3 regions of the Rhizobium sp. M1 genome follow, and region 2 is predicted to be linked to each of the others. Evidence: riboswitches for the same ligand, from Rfam matches in the RefSeq annotation. Region 2 holds a riboswitch; each other region holds the start of a gene.
What was found. A riboswitch is a leader RNA that binds a small molecule or an ion and turns the genes downstream of it on or off. The one in region 2 is predicted to bind thiamine pyrophosphate.
Positions count from the first base shown of each region.

Region 1 (7,506 bases), on a different contig from region 2:
CGCCAGCAGAAAGCCGTGGCGGTAGAGGCCGTTGACATGGAGGGTGCGTCCCTCCTGCGTCACGCGCGGCAGATTGTCGGGATAAGCGGGCCGCACGCCTGCGCCGGTTTCCGTGACCCGTGCCTCGCCGAAGGCAGGATGCAAGGCGTAGGCGGCGTTCAGCAATTCCATCAGCGAACGCGCGGTAATCGGGCCGGCATCGTCGCTTTCGATCATCGTCGCCCCGACCATGAAGCGGTTTTTTTTGCGCGGCACGATATAGATCGGGTGGCGCGGATGCAGCAGGCGGACGGGGCGGGAGAGACTGACCTCGCCTGTTTCGATGCAGAGCATCTCGCCTCGAACACCGCGCAATCCAGGCAGCCGGCCGATCTGGGCGGCACCGGTGCAGTCGATTACCCGGTCATAATGGGCAAGATCAGCTTCGCCCGTGACGCCGAGCATGAGACGCATGCGGGCGTCCTCCAACCCTGCGGCCAGGGCGGCGAGCGCCTGCCGTGGATCGAGATGCGCTTCCTGCCGGAAGAACAGCGCCCTGCGGAAGCGGCCGGCGAGATCAGGCTCCAGAGCGGCGATCGCCGCCTCGTCCAGCCATTCCCATCCGCTTGTCCGGCGGGAAAAGCGGTCGAGCTCGCCGGAATCGCGCCCGCCCGCCACGACAAGCGTTCCCCGGCGATTGACATGGCCGGGCAATGCCGCCTCCCACCAATCGGCGGCAAGGCGACCGAGCGTCAGCACCGGCTCCTCCGCACTTTCCCGTTCGCACCACGGCGCCAGCATGCCGCCGGCAAAGCCGGATGCGCCGGCGCCGGCCTTGTCGGCCTGCTCCGCAAGGGTGACGCGGAAGCCGTGGCGATAGAGCTGCCAGGCCACGGTGAGGCCGGCAACGCCGGCCCCTTTGACGAGAACGCGCATGGTCATTCTCCGGCGGGAGTTTTCGCGACCTCTGCGACCGGCATGTAGAGATCGCCGCCATCGCGGTACTTGGCCGCCATCGCTTCCAATCCCTCTTTCTGAGCTTCGGCGCGAATGTCGTGGGAAATTCGCATGGAGCAGAATTTCGGGCCGCACATCGAACAGAAGTGCGCCACCTTGTGCGCCTCCTTCGGCAGGGTCTCGTCGTGGAAGGAGCGGGCCGTATCCGGGTCGAGGGAGAGGTTGAACTGATCCTCCCAGCGGAATTCGAAGCGCGCGCGCGACAGCGCGTCGTCGCGGATGCGGGCGGCCGGATGTCCCTTGGCGAGATCGGCGGCATGGGCGGCGATCTTGTAGGTGATGACGCCGGTTTTGACGTCGCTGCGGTCGGGCAGCCCCAGATGCTCCTTCGGTGTGACGTAGCAGAGCATGGCCGTGCCGAACCAGCCGATCATCGCGGCGCCGATACCGGAGGTGATGTGATCATAGCCCGGCGCGATGTCGGTCGTCAGCGGTCCGAGTGTATAGAAGGGCGCTTCGCCGCAGACCTTGAGCTGCTTGTCCATATTCTCTTTGATCTTGTGCATCGGCACATGGCCGGGGCCCTCGATCATCACCTGGCAGTCCTTCGCCCAGGCAACCTTGGTCAGTTCGCCCAGCGTTTCCAGCTCGGCAAATTGCGCTGCGTCATTGGCATCCGCGATCGATCCCGGACGCAAACCGTCGCCGAGCGAGAAGGAGACGTCATAGGCGCGGCAGATGTCGCAGATTTCCTCGAAATGCTCGTAGAGGAAACTCTCCTTGTGGTGATGCAGACACCACTTGGCCATGATCGAGCCGCCGCGTGAGACGATGCCGGTGACGCGATTGACGGTGAGCGGGATATAGGCCAGCCGCACGCCGGCATGGATGGTGAAATAATCGACGCCCTGCTCGGCCTGTTCGATCAGCGTATCCCGATAGACTTCCCAGGTCAGATCTTCGGCAATGCCGTTCACCTTCTCGAGCGCCTGGTAAAGCGGCACCGTGCCGATCGGAACCGGCGAATTGCGAATGATCCATTCGCGGATGTTGTGAATGTTGCGGCCGGTGGAAAGGTCCATGACAGTGTCGGCGCCCCAGCGGATCGCCCAGACCATCTTCTCCACCTCTTCCGCCATCGACGAGGTGACCGCCGAATTGCCGATATTGGCGTTGATCTTCACCAGGAAATTGCGGCCGATGATCATCGGTTCGGTTTCGGGGTGGTTGATATTGGCGGGGATGATCGCCCTGCCCTCGGCGACTTCCCGCCGCACGAATTCGGGCGTCACGAAATCCGGAACATGCGCGCCGAAGCTCTCGCCGTCGCGCGCGAGCGCCTCCTTCGCGGCCTGCCGGCCGAGGTTTTCGCGGATCGCGATAAACTCCATTTCCGGGGTGATAATGCCGGCCCGCGCATAGGCGAGCTGGGTGACGGCGCGTCCGGCCTTTGCCTTTAGCGGCGTGTTGCGAATGGGAAATTCCGGCGTCAGCCGCTCGCCCGTGGCAAAACCATTGTCTTCAGGCTTCACCACCCGGCCTTCATAGGCTTCGACGTCGCCACGCGCCCTGACCCAGGCTTCGCGCAAACGCGGCAGCCCGGCGTCAATGGAAACCATATGGGCCGGATCGGTATAGGGGCCGGAGGAATCATAGACCGTAACCGGCGGCTCGCCGGAGGTCGGGTGAAGGCTGATTTCGCGCATCGGTACGCGCAGATCCGGATAGAGCGTTCCGGGTTTGACGATCTTGGTCGAGGCCGGAAGCGAGCCGGTGGTGACGACGGGAGTAAGCTGGGGTGCAACAATATTCATGGATGAGGCTCCAAGGTTTGACGTTTGGAGACCCAGTTCCAGTGTTGGAATGATGGAAAGACGCCTTGCGCGACAAAGCGAAAATCCGCCCAACAGCCGCAGCGTCCGCACCGTCCCTACGCCAGTATGAACTGGATCAGGTTCAACGGGTCACTGCGCCACAATCGGCAAAGCCGAATCGTCTAGCAGAATCTCAGCCCCTTGCCGGGACACCCCTGGTGAATGGTCGCCATCAAAGACCGCAGCGGCCTTTGTGTCAAGAAGCCCTTTTGCGTTTCAAGGCAGTGGCTGTCGATGCTGGTCGCCGATCGGCTGGTATCGTAGAGTGTGCCGGCGGCCGGACCGGCCCCGGTCGAGCAACATTGATTGTGGATGGGCCGGTTTGCCGGGCCATTTCGCTCGCGCCCCTTGGACGCGTGCTCCATATTCTCATCCTCACGGCCACGTGACAGCGACCGCGCGTTCATCTGTCCGACGGCACCGGCTCATCATTCTGTCGCAACACGATTTCTGCATTCATGGCTTATCGTTTCGTTCACACTGCCGATCTCCACCTCGACTCTCCGCTGCGGTCGCTGGCGCTTCGCAACGCCGAGCTGGCCGATCTCGTGAGTGACGCCAGCCGGCAGGCGCTGATCGCGATCGTCGACCTTTGCCTCGAGGAGCAGGTCGATGCGCTGGTCATCGCCGGCGATCTCTATGACGGCGAGCAGACGTCGATGAAGACGGCGCGCTTCCTGGCAAGCCAGCTGGAACGGCTGAACCGGGCGGGGATTTGCGTCTTCAAGATCCGCGGCAATCACGATGCGATGTCGAAGATCGCCAGGGAGCTGGTGATGCCCGATACGGTGAAGGTCTTCGGCGGCCACGCCGAGACCGTGGAGGCGACGAAGGGCAGTCTGTCGATCGCGATCCACGGTCTGAGCTTCGCCAAGCCGCAGGCGCCGGACCCGCTTCTGCCGAAGTTCAAGCCGCCGGTCGCAGGTGCGGTCAATATCGGCATCATGCATACGAGCCTTGCCGGATCGGCCGGCCATGACGTTTATGCGCCCTGCAACGTGCTCGACCTTCACGCCTCGGGATTCGACTACTGGGCGCTCGGCCATCTTCATCAGCGCAGCCACTATCCCGGCACGGCGACGGTCATCATGCCCGGCATGCCGCAAGGCCGCGACATCAACGAGTCGGGCGTCAAGACGGTGTCGCTGGTGACCGTGGCGGACGACCGGACGGTGACGGTCGAGGAGCGGCGCACCAGCATCGCGCAGTTCGAGCGCGTCGATGTCGACCTCACGGGTGTCGACGATTGGCGAGACGCGGCCATGGCGATCGAAGCGGCACTACAGGCGCAGCGCGATCATACGGCCTCGCCGCATCTCGTCGCGCGCCTCAGGCTTTCCGGTCGCACGCCGCTCTCCTGGCAGCTTCGCCGCGATGTCGACCTGATGCAGACGGAAGCCGAGCAGCGCGGTGACCGGGTCGGCCGGACCTGGATCGAGAAGCTGGAGCTCGCCTTCGAAGCGCCGGTGCCCCTCGCCGACGAAGCCGTTGCCGATCCCGTCATCGAGCTCGGCGCGCTGATGCGGGACGAGGTCATCGCCCGCAGCGGGTTTCGCGACGATGTCAGGGAGATGGTCCGCGACCTGCTCGCCGACCTGCCGCCCGAGAGCCGGGCATTTGCCGGGCATGACGAGGCGGGTTTCGAACGCTTCATCGACAGCCTTCTCGCCGACGGCGCCGAGGACATCGCCGCCCGGATGAAGGCTGCGGAGCGGGGAGACAGCTGATGCGCCTGCGCCGTCTCGACCTCATCCGTTATGGCAAGTTCACCGACCACTCGATCGATTTCGGCGCGGTCCGACCGGGTTCGCCCGATCTGCACATCGTCTATGGCCTCAACGAAGCGGGCAAGTCGACCACCTTCGCCGCCTATCTCGACCTGCTCTACGGCATAGGCGAGCGCAGCACCTACAATTTCCTGCATCCCTACAACACGATGAAGGTCGGTGCGCGGCTGGAATTCGGAGGCGCGGACCACGAGTTGGCCCGGCTCAAATTGCGGACCGGCAGCCTCGTCGATGATCGGGGACAGGCTGTGAACGAGGCGCTTTTGGCCGGCGCGCTCGGCGGCGTCGGCCGCGACGCCTATCGCACCATGTTCTCGCTCGACGACCAGTCGCTCAAGGAAGGCGGCAACGCCATCATACAAAGCAAGGGCGAGCTCGGCGAGTTGCTGTTCTCGGCAAGCTCGGGCCTCGCCGGCCTCAGCCGTTCGCTGGTAACGGCAGCCGACGAAGCCAATGGGATCTACAAGAAGCGGTCGTCGAGCACGAAGCTTGCGGAACTCAAACGCGCGCTCGAAGCGCTGAAGGCCGAGCGCAATGCCATCGACACGCTTGCCTCCACCTATTCGGGCCTGAAATCGACCCACGAGCAGGCCGACGCCGCCTATGCCGCGACGACGCGGGAACTGGCCGGGGCCAAGGCTCGGCACCAGGAGCTGACGCGTCTTCTCGGCGCCCTGCCCGCGGCGCTGGAACTTCGGCGGCTGGACACCGATGCAGCCGGCATGGGCGATCTGCCGCGGCCGCCCTCCGAATGGTTCACCCTGCTGCCGCAGCTTTTCCACGACGAGACGCGGCTGCAGGCGCTTGTCGAAACCGCCGACCGCACGCTGCGCCAGCTTGCCGACGAGATCGAGGCGATCGCGATCGACGACAAGGCGCTGGCGGTCGCTGCGCATATGGACATGCTGGATCAGGGCCGCGCCCGCTATCTCGCGGCTGAGAGCGATCTGCCGAAGCGCCGGCTGGCGCTGGCCGAACAGGAAGGCGTGCTGGTGCGGCTGCTGGCCGATCTCGAACAGCCTGGCCATGCGACGCCCGAGGCGCTGCTGCTGCCCGCCTCGCTGATCGGCATCGTCCGCGATCTCATCGAGCGACGTTCCGGCGTCGAGGCCAACCTGGCTGCCGCGGGCCGCGAACTGGTGCGGGCGCGCGACAATCTCGAAAGGCTGAACAAGGAAGGCGGCTCGCAAAACGGAGCCGCGGTCGTCGATCCCGCGCGTCTCGGTCGCATCGAAGCCGCCCTGAGCCGGCTGGCCGGGTCCGATCTCGCAATGCGGCTCACCCTGGAAGAACGTGCGCTCGCGCAGGCGAAGCGAATTCAGGAGAAGCAGTTCGCACAGCTTGCGCCCTGGACAGGGGATGCCGTCGCCCTGCAGCGGACGACCGCTGCCGAGCCTCGGCAGACCGAGGCCTGGCGTGGCCAGGCGATCTCCATCGACAAGCGGATTGCCGATCACGAGGCACGGCTGCGCGATCTCGGCACCGAACAGGCGCTGACCAAAGCCCGGATCGCCGCTTTCGTCGCCGGCGGTTCGATCGACGATGCCGAGGCCGCGAGGCTGCGCGATGAACGCGATGCCGCCTGGCGGGCGCATCTTGCCAGCTTGAATGCCGCCACCGCCCGGACATTCGAGGAGCGGATGCGCCAGGACGATGTGGTGTCCGCCGGCCGGCTGTCACGCGCGCAGGAACTGGCCGAGCTGCGCCAGCTCCGCCAGACCGAAGCGGCAACGGCGGCAGCGATCGAACGGCAAAGGGAATTGCTTGCCGAGGCGCGCGCCGAACATGATGGGCTTGCCGACCGCATCGGTGGTCTGCTGCCCGAGGCAATCGAATATGACGCCGAAGCTGCGGCGCGCATTGCAACACTCGAGGCATGGAGCAGCAAGCGAGCCGCGGCGCTGGCCGCCTGGGACGAACTGCAGCGGGCCGAAGAGGCGGTAGACGCGCTGCGCGGCGAACTGGACAGCCATGCCGCGACGCTTGCCGCGAGCCTTGTGGATGCCGGCCATGGTGGCGCCGACGATCTGCCGGTCGCCGCGCTGATGCAGGCGGCGAGCGATATGCTTGCCGCCGGCAAAGCCGAACAGGCGGCGCGGCAGGCGCACGAAAAGGCAATCGGCGATCTCGACCGCGATGTCAGGGAACGTGAGCGCGACCAGCAGGAGGCAGAGGCCGCGGTCGAGGCCTGGAACCGGGAATGGGCGGAAGCGCTGTCGCGAACCTGGTTTGCCGACAAGGCCGGCTCGATGGCCGCCGTCCGCGCCATGCTGGATGCGCTCGCCACACTGCCCGCCATCCTGAAGGAGCGGGATGACCTCGCAAGCCGCGTTGCCGCGATGGAGCGCGACCAGGAGCAATTCCGTGGGGATATTGCCGGGCTCCTCGCGGACGGCGGCCTCAGCCGGTTGGCACCCGATACGCTCGCTTCGGCCAATGCACTGGTGGAACGCCATGAGGCGGCGCGGCATGCCGCACAGCTTCGGGCAGACCGTCAGGCGGATCTCGAAAAACAGTTGGAGAAACGCCGGGCGCTAGAGGAGGAACTGGCCGTTCACAATGCCCGCAGGAACGAACTGACGGGCTATTTCGGCACGGACTCGCTTGCCTCGGTCGAGGTATTCCTGAACCAGGTCCGGGAGCGGGACCGGCTGGAGGCGCGCGCCGCTACCTTGCGCGGCCAGATCACCGAGGCATTGCGCGCGGCAAGTTTTTCCGAAGCCGAATGCCGCCTTGCCGATATCGACGCCGATGCGGCCGAGCGCGATGCGATCGAGCTTGGTGCCCGGATCGAGGATCTCACCGAGCGGGCGAAACTTCTCTATTCCGACGTGTCGCTGGCGCGGCAGAAGCTCGAGGCCGTCGGCGGGGACGACGCGGTGGCGCGGATCGAGGCCAAACGCCGAACC
Region 1 covers NZ_NWSW01000023.1:106,302-113,807, reverse strand. Annotated here, with positions in the region: gene thiO (glycine oxidase ThiO) at 1-915, opposite strand, end outside; gene thiC (phosphomethylpyrimidine synthase ThiC) at 918-2,750, opposite strand; TPP riboswitch at 2,846-2,977, opposite strand; gene CO655_RS22600 (DNA repair exonuclease) at 3,269-4,537, shown strand; gene CO655_RS22595 (AAA family ATPase) at 4,537-7,506, shown strand, end outside.
Region 1: it holds a riboswitch for thiamine pyrophosphate, as region 2 does, so the genes downstream of both, thiC (phosphomethylpyrimidine synthase ThiC) here and thiM (hydroxyethylthiazole kinase) in region 2, are expected to answer to the same signal.

Region 2 (7,506 bases):
CATACCAGAGCATCACATGCCGGTCGGACAGGCCCTTGGCGCGGGCCATGACGATATAATCCTCACCGAGCAGGTTGATCATGTTGTTGCGCATGGTGACGGTGAAGCCGCCGATCAGCACGGTGCAGAGGGTCACCATCGGCAGGATGCCGTGATAGGCGACGCTGCCGAGATACTGCAGGCTGAAGGCCGGATCGAGCGAGGGATCGGCGGCATAGCCGTTCGGGAACCAGCCGAGGGTGAAACCGAAGATGAAAAGCACGATCAGCGAGGTGACGACGGCCGGCACCGAGGTGGCGAAGATCGCACCGACGGAGACGACGACATCGAACCTGCTGCCGCGGCGCCAGGCGGCAAGGATGCCGAGCAAGGTGCCGAGCGCAAAGCTGACGATCGTCGCCGTCCCCATCAGGGCGACGGTCCAGACCAGGGCATGGCCGAGCACCGAGGTGACCGGCAGCGGGAAATACTTGATCGAGCGGCCGAGATCGCCCGTGAAGATGCTGCCGAGATAGGTGAGATATTGCTGCCAGAGCGGCCCATCGACGAAGCCGAAGGTGAGCTTCAGCGCCTGCAGGCTTTCCGGCGGCAATTCGGTGCCGGCGCTCGAAAACATGATCTGCACGGGATCGCCCGGCATCAGCCGCGGCAGGAAGAAATTGATCGTCGCTGCCGCGATGAAGGCTGCCATGTAGAAGACGAGGCGGCGAAGCAGGAAAGCCATGGGAACTCCGTCGTGGCGGGAGCGGCGTTGAACGCCACCGCTCCCGGGATCAATGCCTTTACTTGGCTGGCTCGAGCGCGAGCAGGTTCAAGAGGCGTGCCGGGTTCGTCCGCGAGATCGACGGATTGACGAAGGGATTTTCCTTGGTCGACCAGCCGGTGAAGCGCTTGGTGTTGTACTGATACCAGTTCGGATTGTTGAACACCGGAATCATCGGCATGTTTTCGGCGACGATGCGTTGCGCCTTGTTCATCGTTTCCTTCTGCTTGGCGAGATCCGCGGTATGGGTGAACTCGGTGACGAGTTTCTCGACCTCAGGATTGAACCAGCGCTGCGCGGTAAAGCGGGTCTTGCCCTTGTCCGAAGCGCTGAAGGCGCGCTTGTAGGGGTAGTAGGGCGAGGCCGAAGCCGGCAGGCTGTTGATCGCCGCATCGAAGCTGCCGTTGATGAGGTTGCCGGTCCAGACGGCTTCTTCGGGCGTTTCGATCTTGGCATCGATGCCGACCGCCTGCATGCCTTCGACGGCGATGTTGACAGTATCGACCCAGTCGGTCCAGGAGTTCGGGACAATGATCGAGAAGGAGATCTTGCTGCCGTCGGGATTGTCGCGGAAGCCGTCGCCGTCCTTGTCCTTGTAGCCGGCCTCGTCGAGCAGCGCCTTGGCGGCGTCGGCGTCATAGGTGGCGAACTTGCCGAAATCGGCCTTGACCGACGGATCCGCCCAGCTCTTGTAAAGCTCGCCCATCAGGCCGGGATCTTCGTTCAGCGTCGGGTAGCCATAGCCGGCGACGTCGATCATCGTCTTGCGGTCGAGCGCCATCGACACGGCACGGCGGAATTTCAGGTCGTTGAAGGCCTTCTTGTTGTTCTCGTTCGCGGTTTCCAGGTTGAACAGGAAGGCGACCATGCTGCTCGGCGAATACCAGTAGTGGAAATGCGCCGGGTCCTTGGAGACATAGACATTGTCGATATCGGGAATGAAGGAGACGCCCCAGTCGAGCGTGCCGTCGGCCGTTGCCGTCAGCATCTGATTGTTGTCGGCAAGCTGCGGGAAACGGATGCAATCGACCTTCAGATGCGCGTTGTCCCAATAGTGCGGGTTGCGGCACTGGTCGTAGGTCTGGCCGGTGAAACGCGGGACCTCGGTCAACGGGCCGCTGCCGACCGGGTTTTCGTTGGCGAAGGTGACTGGGTCGGCGACATCCTTCCAGACATGTTCGGGGACGATCGGCAGCTGCGAGATCTGCTCGGCGGCGAGCGAACTCGGATTGGCGAGCGTGAAGCGCACGGTCTGGGCATCGACGGCCTGGACGTCGGTAACGAAGGTCCAGATGCTGACGAAATCGAGCGCCGGGAATTTCTTCAGGTAGTCATAGGTGAACTTGACGTCGGCTGAGGTCAACGGCTTGCCGTCCGACCATTTCAGGTTCGGACGCAGCTTGAACTCGATGCTCTTCAGGTCGTCGGAAAGCTTGAAGCTTTCGGCCAGACGGTAGACCGGCTTGTTGCTGTCGAAGCGATTGAAAATAACAAGCGGCTCATAGATGAAATCGAGCGTCGACTGGCGCGCCGAGGTCTGGTTGAACGGGTTGAAGTTGCGAACCCAGGTCGTCGCCGGTTCGATATTGGCCGTCAGGATCGTCTGCGCCATGGCAGATCCCGAAAGCAGCGTCAGCCCGGCGGCGGCAAGAAGATATTTTTTCATGTTTTATTCCCCTTCTTTTATACGGTGAGAGTTGGCGCGCCAGTCAGGAGACCAGCGCGCTTGCAAATATGTCTTCGACCTCGGCATGGGCGGCCCGATAGTCGATCTTGAGATTGCCGAGACGGGCCTTGCCGGCGGCGATCCGCTGCAGTGCGGCGTCGGTCAACGGGCGCGCCGCCTTGGCGGCTGCTTCGCTTTCCCTGATATCGCCATGGCTGTGGAGCGCGATGTCGAAGCCGGCGTCGAGCACCTGTTTGACGCGTTCCGGCAGGGTACCGGAGAGCGATTCCATGAAGATGCAGTCGGAGATCAGCACGCCCCCGTAACCCAAGTCCTTGCGGATGACGTCGTGCATGATCGGTGAGACGGAGGCCGGCAATTCCCTGTCGTAGGCGGAGTAGACGACATGGGCGACCATGGCCCAGGGTGTGTCCTTCAATGCGACGAAGGGTTTGAAATCCGTCGTGGTCAGCGTTTCTCGGCTGGCGTCGACGACCGGCCGCTCCTTGTGGGAGTCGAGCGTCGCCCGGCCATGGCCGGGAATATGCTTCATCACAGGCATGTTGCCGGTCTCGAGCAGGCCGTCGACCACCTCGCGGCCGAGGGCGGCGATGACATCGGGATCCGGGCCGAAGGAGCGGGCGCCGATGACCGCGCTCGTCGTCTCGAAGACGAGGTCGAGAACGGGCGAGCAGCCGCTCGAAAGGCCGAGTTCCGTCATCATCGCGCCCATGGCCTGGGAGGAAAGGCGCAATGCTTTTCTGCCGAGATCGAAATCGCGGCGCGCGAGCTCGGCGAACTGGCCGGAGCTGCGGAAGAGCGGCCAGGGACCAGCATCGAGGTGCTGGACGCGGCCGCCCTCCTGGTCGGTGAAGACGGGGGCGTCGTCGCGGCCGACGGCTTCGCGAAAGCGTTCGATCAGCCGCTTCGTCTGCTCCGGCTCGCGCTGATTGCGCCGGCCGACGAAGAGGCCGAGCGGATTGGTCTCGCGAAGCAGCGCGAATTCCTCATCCGAAAGAACCGGATTGGGAAGGCCGACGAAAAGGGCGAGTGGGGTCGAGGACAAGTCTAGTGCTCCGGTATCAGATGGTCATTTCGGCATGCTTCTCAGCATGCCTTCGTAAATGCCCTTGTCGGGGGCCTGGATGGTGATGGCGCCTGCGGTCCTGGCGTAAAAATCGACCGGACCGGCATCGCCGATGAAGGCATAGGCATGGCCGAGCCTCTTCATCGTCTCAAGACAGGCGGAAAACAGCGCGAGCCCGATGCCCTTGCCGCGGGCTTGCGGGTCAACGCCGGTCGGGCCGAAGAAGCCGCGCGCCGTCGTGTCGTAGCAGGCAAAGCCTTGAAGCGTTCCGCCTTCGATCGCGATCAGGCAGGCGACCGGCTGGCGGGAGAAGGCGACCGAGACCTCGCTTGCCCAGTTCTCGCTGAAGTGTTCGCGAACCCAGTTGACGACGAGATGCAGCTCCGGGGGGAGGGCCGGGCGGATGGAGGCGCCGACATCATCGGCTTTCTGTTTCAGGTCGGCGAGCCGCGCGGAATATAGGCTCACAAGCAGGTCTGGCACCTGTCATTCCTCCTCTTATTCCGTTATTGCGGAACATATCCCCTTTTAATGTCATAGACTTGGCCATCTCACCCGTCTTGTCAACAGGCTATTTCAAATCGCGCCTCGCGGCCGTCGACCCGCGGCCGCGGTTTCAATGCAAGGTGGCGCAATGCAAAAACGGCCCGGGAGGCGGGGCCGTTTTCCATCGTGGTCGCGATGTCTCCGTCTCTGTGAAGGGACCCTATTCGGCGTCTTTCCAAAGCGCATGAAAATGCTGCACCGGCCCGTGGCCTGAGCCGACGGTAAGGTGTCCGGCCGCCGCGACCGCGCCGGCAAGGTAATCCTTGGCGATGGCGACCGCTTCTCGCGCCGAGGCGCCCTTGGCAAGCTCGGCCGCCAGCGCGCTCGACAGCGTGCAGCCGGTGCCGTGCGTGTTCTTGGTCGGCACCCGCTGGGCTTCGAACCAGTGCAGGCCATCGGCGGCGGCCAGCACGTCGGGGCTCTCGTCGCTGTCGAGATGGCCGCCCTTGACCAGCACCGCGGCCGGGCCGAGGGCGCGCAGCCGTTCGGCCTGCACCGCCATCTCAGCCCGGTTCGTCGCGACCGGCTGGTGCAGCAGCGCGGCGGCCTCCGGCAGGTTCGGGGTCAGCAGCGTGGCAAGCGGTAGTAGCCGGAGGGTCAGCACGTCGACCGCTTCGGGCGCGAGCAGGGCGGCCCCGCCTTTGGCGATCATGACCGGATCGAGGACGACTGGAATGCCGCGTCCGTTGGCCGTTGCTGCGGCCAGAGCTTTAGAAAGTGCGGCGGCGACGGCGTCGGCGATGGCGGCATTGGCGATCATGCCGATCTTGACGGCATCGACGCGCACATCGGCAAAGACGGCATCGACCTGGTCGGCGACGAATGGAGGCGGGACCAGATGCACGCCGGTGACGCCCTGGGTGTTCTGCGCCGTCAGTGCGGTCAGCACCGCCATGCCGTAGACGCCGCGGGCGGAAAAGGCCTTGAGATCGGCCTGGATGCCGGCGCCGCCAGAAGGATCGGAACCGGCGATGGAGAGGACGTTGCGGATCATGCGGGGACCTTTCGGATTTCTGCGGCTATGCGGCGCGTGGCGGCTTCCGGATCCGGCGTGCCGCAGATGGCGGAGACGACGGCAAGCCCTCTGGCGCCGGCAGCAAACACTTCGGCGACATGGTCAGCCTTGAGGCCGCCGATGGCAACGGATGGCACCGGCGAAGCCTTCACCAGCCTGGCAAGCCCGTCAAAGCCGATCGGCTGCTTGTGGTCGGCCTTGGTCGGCGTCGCAAACACCGGTCCGACGCCGGCATAATCGACGAGATCGGCATCGACGGCGGCGGCGAGCGCCTCGGTCTCGACCGAGAGACCGAGGATCATCTCGGGGCCGATCATGCTCCGCGCGGTGAGCGCGTTCATATCCTCCTGGCCGATATGCAGGCCGTCTGCGCCGATGGCGATGGCAGCCTCGACATCGTCATTGACGACGAGGAGCGCGCCGGTGCCAACGAGCGCCTGCTTCAAGGCATGGCCGGTCTCGATCATGCGTGCCGTGCCGGCCTGTTTGTCGCGCAGCTGCACCATCGTCGCGCCGCCGGCAACGGCAAGGCGGGCGGTCTCGACCATGCCGGTCCCGGCGCAGAGATCGGGGTCGAGGACGAGATAGAGCGAAAGGTCGAAAGTCTTCATGCAGCCGATATCCTTGCCCTGGCATCGAGCGTTTCACCGTCGAGCGCGGCCAGCGCATCGAGGAAACGCCAGGAAAAGGAACCGGGGCCGGCCGCTCCGAGTGCGGCATCCTCGCCGGCAACCGCGAAGGTTGCGAGTGCTGCGACCGTCGCGCCGAACGTATCCTCGGGCACTGCGGCGGCGAAGGCGCCGACCAGGCAGGTGAGCGAGCAGCCGAGCGCGGTGACCTGCGGCATCAGGACAGATCCGCCTTTGATGCGCACCGCCCGGGCGCCATCGGTCACGAAATCGACCGCGCCGGTGACGGCGACGATGGCCTGTTGCCGCTCCGCAAGCCGACGGGCCGAACCCTCCGCCTGCTCGACGGGATCGCGGCTGTCGACGCCCTGGCCGCGGCTCTCTCCGCCGGCAAGCGCGATGATCTCGGAAGCGTTGCCGCGGATGATCGTCGGCGTGAGCGCTAGGAGATCGGCGACCGCATTGCGGCGGAAAGCCGTAGCATAATGGGCGACCGGATCGAGCACCCAGGGCTTGCCTGATGACGCCGTCGCCTTCGCCGCCGCCAGCATGCCTTCGATCCACTGCGTCGACAGCGTGCCGATATTGACGGTCAGCGCGCTCGCGATCCCGGCGAATTCCCCGGCTTCCTCAGGCGCATGCACCATGGCCGGTGAGGCGCCTGACGCAAGCAGGACATTGGCGGCGATGTTCATGGCGACGTAATTGGTGATGCAGTGAACGAGCGGCGGCTTCTCCCGCATCGCCTTCAGCATGGCTCCCGAGGTGATCTTGCTCTGCATGGCGCCCCTTTCTGGCGGGGCGGGCGCGGGGCGGCGTCTACTTCGTTGCCCCGAGCGACTCCCTCCGCCGGCATTATCCGGTTCAGGTTCGAAGGGTTCTTCTCAGCCCGTCTGTCGACGAACGCCCCTGTCTCTCATCGCCCTCTTTTTCGCAGAGAAGGGCGCGGCTGTCATCCCGAAAATGACGTTCGCGGCTGAGGGCGACTGAGCCATGATTAGGGGCGGATGATCAGCGGATCTTGCCAGCCGGGGAGCCCAATGATTCGGGTGGCGACAGCAGCATTGCGCGAAGGCGTCTCGGAACGCCCGACCTTTGCCTCCCCTTTTGGTCAGGAATAACAGCGGCAACCATGGGTGCAATTCAGATGAAATACACCTTTATATTTGATGGTGACGCAATACCCGCGTGATCTGTCGCAGTTTCAGTGTTTATTCGGGGAAGGGTGTGACGGGTGGCCAACAAATCTTCTTGGAAGATGAGGCACTCTTCTGATTGCAGGTTTTCTTAATTTCAAATTGTATTATTTTATTCGCCCTTCGCGTTTGCCTATCCGTATTTTCAATGCAGGCGCGCATTTGGACAGCTCCGCGTAAGTTGAATGGTGTCTCATTGTTTTCGTTATTTCAGTACTGTCGAGTCTCGGATTTGCCGGTAAATTTCTGTCAAGAGTCCGGCGAATGCAGGACTTGGCTAATGGAAACGCGCCGTAAATATCTAACCGAAACTTTACCGTTCTGACACGTTCAGGTTGACGGTGAGCGCGATTGTAGCGATATGGCACTGCACGCAAATAAAATCCTCCTGAAGTTGTATTTTTTGATGGGCAAGTTTTCGATAAACCACATGAAGGGAGGTCTCCGGACCGTCGCCTCCCTCCTGATATTCCTCGGTTGTTCCAGCCCGTCCCTTTCGCAATCTCCTGATGCGGTGGTTCAAGGCCAGGCGCCGGCCATCAAATCGCAGAAATTCGACGACTGGTACTATCGCTGCACGGGCTCCGGCGACACGGCAGCCTGC
Region 2 covers NZ_NWSW01000003.1:335,491-342,996, forward strand. Annotated here, with positions in the region: gene CO655_RS05560 (ABC transporter permease) at 1-724, opposite strand, end outside; gene CO655_RS05565 (ABC transporter substrate-binding protein) at 783-2,429, opposite strand; gene CO655_RS05570 (glycoside hydrolase family 3 N-terminal domain-containing protein) at 2,473-3,495, opposite strand; gene CO655_RS05575 (GNAT family N-acetyltransferase) at 3,520-3,999, opposite strand; gene thiD (bifunctional hydroxymethylpyrimidine kinase/phosphomethylpyrimidine kinase) at 4,223-5,056, opposite strand; gene thiE (thiamine phosphate synthase) at 5,053-5,688, opposite strand; gene thiM (hydroxyethylthiazole kinase) at 5,685-6,488, opposite strand; TPP riboswitch at 6,531-6,627, opposite strand; gene CO655_RS05595 (invasion associated locus B family protein) at 7,309-7,506, shown strand, end outside.

Region 3 (7,506 bases), on a different contig from region 2:
AAGGGCATCTACCCGGCCGTCGATCCGCTCGACTCCACCTCGCGCATGCTCGACCCGATGGTTGTCGGCGAAGAGCATTACGAAGTGGCCCGTAAGGTTCAGTCGACGCTGCAGCGCTACAAGGCCCTGCAGGACATCATCGCCATCCTCGGCATGGACGAACTGTCCGAAGAGGACAAGATCGCCGTTGCCCGCGCCCGCAAGATCGAGCGCTTCCTGTCGCAGCCGTTCTTCGTCGCCGAAGTCTTCACCGGTTCGCCGGGCAAGCTCGTCGCCCTCGAAGACACGATCAAGGGCTTCAAGGGTCTCGTCAACGGCGAATACGACCACCTGCCGGAAGCTGCCTTCTACATGGTCGGATCGATGGACGAAGCTGTCGAGAAGGCCAAGAAGCTCGCTGCTGCCTGATGAGCGATGCTCAGGACGAGATATTCTGCTGCGACTCCCTGAAAGGGGTCGTGGCGGAACTTCCGGAACCGGCAGCACCTACCGTCTACCGTGCCGATAACGGCGTGATCATGATGGTCGTGGGGTTGGTTCAGACCGAGGAAGGCCTCGGATATCTCGACCAGGCGATAATGCACTGCCCGTTCTGCGGGACCAAATTGCAAGATGCAAAAGCCATAGCCGAGAAGGTAAGTCACTGATGGCTGACAATTTCAACTTTGAGCTCGTTTCGCCGGAGCGTCTGCTGCTGTCGGAGATGGTGACTGAGGTCGTCATTCCCGCGACCGAGGGCGAAATGACCGTCATGGCGCACCACGCGCCGACGATGACGACGATCAAGCCCGGTGTGGTGAGCGTGCGTTCGGCTTCCGGCAAGAAGCAGGATTATGTCGTGTTCGGCGGGTTTGCCGATATCCTGCCGACAGGCTGCACTTTGCTTGCCGAATCCGCCGTTCCCGTCGAGGAACTCCATAAGGACGAGCTGACCCGTCGTATCGAGGCTGCCCGCAAGGAGCTCGAACATGCCGAGCTGCACGAGCACAAGTCGAAGCTCGAGCATTTCATCATGGAACTGACGCATCTGCGCGGCATCGTCCAGCAGGACTGACCGGGTACCGACAGCTTCATTGAAAGGCGGCCTCAAAGGCCGCTTTTTTTGTGTCTATCTTCTCCTTGGATAGGGACAACAGTGTTGTCGTGCGGCTTCAAACGAACGCGGCCGCTGTTTCGGTTGAGAAAACAGACGGCTTCAATCAGCTCAGGGAAAACTCCAAAAGCGCGCCACAATCTTTCGAAGCGGCATGTGCTGCTGACGGATTATGCAGCGCAGCTTTGCCGCAGCGTCTCAGAAGCCGGTGCCGCCGCGCAGCTCGATGATCAGTGTCTTGAACAGGATCTTCAGGTCGAGCAGCAGGCTGAAATTCCTGACATAATAGATATCACAGGCGATGCGGGCCCGGGCTTCCAGCGGCCGTGTCGTCGGGCCGCGCCAGCCACGTGTTTGTGCGAGGCCGGTGATGCCGGGGCGCATGATGTGTCGATGGTGGTAGTTCGGCACCACTTCCTCGTAGAGCCTGCCGGCTGCGCGCATGTTGATGGCATGGCAGCGTGGGCCGACCAGCGACATCTCGCCCCTGAGGACGTTCAGCAGTTGCGGCAGTTCGTCGATATTGGTCCTGCGGAGCATTGCGCCGATGCCGGTCATCCTGGCGTCGCCCTTGACGGTCTGCTGGACGCCGCTGGGATCGCAAGCTTCCGCCCGCATCGAGCGGAATTTGAAGACGTTGATCTTCCGGCCGTTCAGCCCCCAGCGGATCTGGCGGAAGAACACCGGACCGCCATCGTCGAGCTTGATGAAAAGAGCGATCGCCAGAAAAAGCGGCGCCAGCACGAGGAGGGCGTTGGCCGAGATGACGATGTCGATCAGCCGTTTCACGGCCAGTCGCAGCGCCGCCTTTCCTTCGCCATTGGAAAAGCTCTCCGGCTGGCGAATGTTGGAGTTCGCTATGACCAGGGTCCTGATTTTGATCTGACGCTGAGACGGATCGAAGCGTGAATTCGTCTTCGAAGTAAAAGCATTCATTACGCAAGGCCCGTAAGTTTAGATGCAATACTGAACTGTAGGGAGACAAATACATGCTCGCGTAAGGTTTGTCATCGGGATAAATAGGAAATTGCTAACCCTAAAGACACCAAAAATGGGAGTATTCCCTGTTAACCTTAATGCCTGTAGTTGAAGTGGAAACGAAATTATACTTTAAAAGGAGTAGCCCGATCGGGTGAGTGCGATGTCAGACGGTTTCCCAAGTCGATCGCCGGTCGTTCCAGCAGGTGATAGCTGAGACTTGCCACCAGAAGGACGAGCGCCACCGTCAGCCCGCAGGATTGCAGCCAGCCGGTGACGACATTGTCCGAGGAGGCGCCGAACGAACCGGGGTCGAGTCTCTGGATCAATGTCAGGATGATCTCCTGCCAGATATAAATGCCGAACGAGATCTTGGCGACGTAGCGGACGGGAGCGTTGTCGAGCAGCCTGCCCAGGCGATGCGAATGGCAGAGCGATACGAGCGCGGTTGCGATCGCCAGCGGAAAGACCGGAAATCCGTAGGGTATGTCGAGCCAGCCGTAAGCCTCGGCCGAACCGCCGGGCGATATGGCGAGGCGGTAGCCGGCAATGGCAAAAGCGAGAAGCGCTGCGGCATCGAACCAGAAGGAACGCCTTGCAGGCAGCATGACGTCGATGCCGGCGGCAAGCGCGCCGAGCGCGAAGACCGCGAAGAAGCCGATCGGATTGTAGTTGGGCATCCATTCCTTCGCCCCGCCCTGCAGGCCATAGGCCCAGCCGCGCCCGATGTCGTCGAGCGCAAAGAGCCTCAGGATTGCCAGATGGGCAATGAGGACGACGGCAATGACGCAGAGCCAGGCGGAACGGGCCAGCAACCGGCGCTGCCGCAGCCGCGGCAGGCGAAACAGCAGGAGAAAGCAGGCGGGCAGGAGCACATAGCTGCTGACCTCGAAGGGGATGGACCAGAGCGGTCCGTTGGCTTCGACAGGGAAAAACGTGCGCCAATGCCATTGGCTCATGAACAGCAGTCCGGAGATGTAGCGAAGCGCAAGCTCCGGTGTCAGCGGCGCGGCAAGCAGCGTCAGGCTGACAACGAAGCTGACCGTGGCGGCGACCCAGAAGCCGGGGGCGATGCGCGCCGCCCTGCGGATGGCGTAGGTCCCGAGGCTCGGCATGTCGCCGCCGGCATCGAGCGCGCGCCAGAAGGGACGGGCCAGAAGAAAGCCGCTGAGCACGAAGAAAATGGCGACGCCGAAATTGCCGAAGCGGAGGATGTGCGCCGTCGATGCCAATTCATCGGGAATTCGGCGCATATCCAGCCGGAGCGCGAGATGATGAGCAAGCACCAGCAGGCAGGCCGTCGCGCGCAGAAAGTCCGCTCCGGCCAGTCTCTCCTGTGGTCGCATGTCATTCCCCACCCTGCCGATCCGGCTCAAACCGTCCCGATCCGAAACTTGCCGCGGAACGCCGCCGCGGGCAAGGCCGGGGCGGCGTTCAGCCGAGGAGTTCGTTGGTATAATAGGTGGAAAAGTCCGGCTTCTCCTTGAGTGCTGCGCCATTCGCATCGACCAGGATGCCGTTCTCGAGCAGGAAGGCGCCGATGGCATCGGCCTTCGCCGGGTCGATTGTGCCGATCACGCCGGCCTCGGATTTGAGGAAATGCCCGTCGATCAATGCCTTCTGGGACGCTTTTACCAGTTCCGTATTCATCAGTGCGCCATTGCTGTTGGAAATCAGCAGGTCGCAGGCTTCGTCAGGATGGTCGACGGAATAGGCATAACCCTGGCGCGTGGCCTGGATGAAGGCGCGGGCGTGTTCCCGACTCACCGCAAGATAGGCGTCGCTGGAAACGATGACGGTCGTCTGCTCGTCGGGAATGCCATAATCGGAATAGTGGAAGCGGCCGAGCTTGCGGTTTTCCAGCTCGGCGGCGATGCCTTCCCAGGTGTAGATCTCCAGCGTGAAATCGACCGAGCCATTGTCCAGCGCCTCGTAGGCGGAAGTGCCGAGGGTGACGGTCTTGACGTCGCCCGTGCCGCCGTCATTGCGGATCATCGCGGAGATCAGAGCGCTCTCCCAGGTGCCGCCAAAGCCGCCATAGGTCTTGCCGTCGAGATCTTTAGGGCTCTTGATGTCGTCGCGTCCGGCCTTATAGATCAGACGCGCGGTTTCGGTCTGGACGACGCCGTAGACCATCTTCACGTCACCGCCGCCGGCGCGCTGCGTCATGGCCTCGATCTCGCTGCTGATGCCGAAATCGGCGACCCCGTTCGACACCAGCGTGCCGGCGCTGGTGTCGGTAAAGGGTAGAATTTCGACGTCGAGGCCGGCGGCGGCATAGAAGCCCTTCGCCTTGGCGACATAGATGCCGATATGGTTGGTGTTGGGCGTCCAGTCGAGCGCAATGCGAACCTTTGCCGGCGCTGACTGGGCGAAGGCGGTGCGGCCGGCGAGGCTTGTCGCCAGGGCGGCGAGGATCGTCTGTCGACGGGTGAGAAGCAGCATGGTGACCTCCTCAGGTCTCTAGAGCATGATGCCGAAAAGTGTGAGCGGTTTTCGGACGACATCATGCTCTAACTCTTTAAATTGGAGCAGGATTCTGATTTAGGCCGACCGGCCTAAAATCATCCTGTTCTAGCGGATGAAGCAGGGTTTGCAGGATTTCGGTCTCGATCGCCTGGGCCGCCGGCGAGCCGAGATCGGCGATGCTTCTCGGGCGGGGCAGGGGAACGCGGAATTGGCGGATGATACGCGCCGGGCGCGCCGATAGCACGTAGATCCGGTCGGAGAGGAACACCGCCTCGCGAACGTCGTGGGTGATCAACAAGGCCGTCCAGCGATGTTGCGTCCACATGCCCTGCAGCCATTCCTGGATCTGCGTGCGCGTCAGCGCGTCCAGCGCGCCGAAAGGCTCGTCGAGCAGCAGCATGTCCTGGCTCTGGACGACGGTGCGCAACAGCGCGGCGCGCTGGCGCATGCCGCCGGAGAGCTCGGCGGGATAATGGTGTTCGAAGCCGGCAAGGCCGAAATGCTCGAACAGCGGCGCCACGGTGGCGCGGGCGGCGCGACGGCTCATGCCGCCCACCTCCAGGCCGAGTGCGGCATTGTCGATGATCCGGCGCCAGGGCATCAGCGCGTCGCGTTGCGGCATGAAGGCAAAGGAATGCGGTGCCTGTTCCAGCGGGGCGCCCTTGAAGAGCAAGGCGCCTGAATCGGGTCGAAGCGCCTGGGTCAGCAGTCCGAGTACCGTCGACTTTCCGGAGCCGGAGGGGCCGACGATCGAGACGAACTCGCCGCTTGCGACAGCGAGCGAAATGTCGCCGAGCACCTGCATGCCGTCGAAGGATTTCGAAATCTTGCGCAGTTCGACCAGTTCATCGGTCATCGGCGGCGCTCCCCGGACGGTTGCCAGGGCATGACGAGGCGCTCGATCATCAGCGTCACTCCGAAGAGGCAGAGTGTCAGTACGGCGCTGACGACGACGGCGGCGAGGACGAGATCCGGCCGGAAATTGTTCTTGGCGTTGAGGATATAGATGCCGAGGCCGCGTGCGGCTCCCGCATATTCGGCAAAGATCGCGCCGACGACGGCATAGGTGATCGAGATCCTGAGGCCGGCGAAGAAATAGGGCAGCGAGGAGGGAAGCCGGGCCAGGCGGAAAATGCGCCAGCGGCTTGCCTTCATCGAGTTCAAGAGTTCAGCGATGTCGCGGTCGGTTGCCTCATAACCCTGCAGCAAAGCGACGAGCAGCGGGAAGAAGGTGACGAGCGCAACCAGCAATATCTTCGGCAACAGGCCGAAACCGAACCAGAGGACGACGAGGGGCGCGATCGCCACCAGCGGCAGGGTCTGGCTGGCAATGAAGATCGGCAGCAATGCCCGGCGCATGAAGGGCATGAAATCCATCAGGATCGACGAGACGAAAGCGAAGGCGAGCGACAGGGCGAAGCCGCCGAGTGTGGCGCCGAGCGTCGGCCAAGTGTTTGATATCAACGCTTCGCGGTTCAGCCAGCCCTGGGTCAGGATGCGCGAAGGCGCCGGCAGGATGGACGGTTTGATGCCGGAGAGATCGACATAAAGTTCCCATGCGGCCAGAAAAGCAAAACCGGCGAGCAGGGCGGGGGTCGCCCGGTAGAGGGCGGCACCGAGCGCGGCAAGGCGCGAATCCGATGGTGGTGGCGATGTCATCAGCGTCGATTTCAGGCTTTCGTCCGGCTGCATGATTCTTCAGGTCGGAATCGATCCAAGGACAAAATCATGCAGCGATTCAAAGTGCCGCGGCGCCCTTGGCGCGCTTGAAAAGTCGCGCGGCGCCGCAGATGCGCAAACCTGTCGAAGACATCGGGAATGGTGCCGGCGAGCCTGCCGGATATCGGAAAGGGTGACACTTGTGCGCCGGAAAACATCTGAACCTCGCTCCGCTGGCATTACCCAGATCAGCTTTGAAGGGTCCGGAGGCTTGCGCTTCTCATCTCAGCCCCGGCGACACGGAGCTCCCCTGTTATTTCAGCGAAAACTATCATCGGGGTTTTCTTACCGCAACCGCAAAATCACACATCCGTCCGCCGGGTCGGAACGGAACCGCGGACGCGAAAAAACACCCGGGCGGAGTCCTGCCCGGGTGTTTTCCGAGGTTCCGTACCTGCCGGGAACGGAACCCGAGCTCGTCTCAGGCGGCTATATCGGCAGGACGCGGCCGTGGCGAGGGTGGCAAATGCCGGCGCCATGATTTCAGTCCGCTATCGACCGGGTGATCTGACTGTCGCTCCTTCCTGCACCTGGGCTTTACGCCCGGGGGAGCAGGCGTTATAAAACCTCAACTAATATTGAGGTCAAGAGGCGATGGATACGATCACCGTTACGCCGCTCGGCAGGCTTTTGACGGTCGGCGAAGTGGCGGAACGCAGCGGTCTTGCCGTCTCGGCATTGCATTTCTATGAGGCCAAGGGGCTGATCTCCAGCATCCGCACGCGCGGCAATCAGCGGCGTTACGGACGTGACGTGCTTCGCCGGCTCGGCATCATCAAGGTGGCGCAACGTGTCGGCATTCCGCTTTCGGAAATCCAGACGGCGTTTGCCTCCCTGCCGCAGGGGCGCACGCCGACGGTTGCTGACTGGCAGACGCTGTCGGCGCGCTGGAAGAATGAACTCGACGAGCGAATCAGACGGCTCAGCCTGCTGCGAGACCGTCTGACCGGCTGCATCGGCTGCGGCTGTCTGTCGATCGACAGCTGCCCCTTGCGCAATCCCTGCGATCGGCTTGGCGAGGAAGGGCCGGGTGCGCGGCTTCTGGAGAGCGGGAACGAAAGCTGAGCCTCCCGGAGCTCTCTCCTGCGCGGAAAGATCGATGCGTGCCTTTCTTTCGGCCGGCGCGCGCATATGTTAAGGGCGAATGACGCAACCGGCGGCATCGTCCGCGAGGAGGACGGCTTCGTGTTCCATCCGAGACTATTCGAAAATCGCAATGTCGTCGTCACCGGCGCCGGGCGGGGCAT
Region 3 covers NZ_NWSW01000001.1:80,621-88,126, reverse strand. Annotated here, with positions in the region: gene atpD (F0F1 ATP synthase subunit beta) at 1-408, shown strand, start outside; gene CO655_RS00440 (hypothetical protein) at 408-647, shown strand; gene CO655_RS00435 (F0F1 ATP synthase subunit epsilon) at 647-1,054, shown strand; gene CO655_RS00430 (sugar transferase) at 1,292-2,029, opposite strand; gene CO655_RS00425 (acyltransferase) at 2,197-3,417, opposite strand; gene CO655_RS00420 (ABC transporter substrate-binding protein) at 3,506-4,516, opposite strand; partial or broken gene CO655_RS00415 (ABC transporter ATP-binding protein) at 4,585-5,396, opposite strand; gene CO655_RS00410 (ABC transporter permease) at 5,393-6,199, opposite strand; TPP riboswitch at 6,408-6,521, opposite strand; gene soxR (redox-sensitive transcriptional activator SoxR) at 6,854-7,324, shown strand; gene CO655_RS00400 (SDR family oxidoreductase) at 7,445-7,506, shown strand, end outside.
Region 3: it holds a riboswitch for thiamine pyrophosphate, as region 2 does, so the genes downstream of both, CO655_RS00410 (ABC transporter permease) here and thiM (hydroxyethylthiazole kinase) in region 2, are expected to answer to the same signal.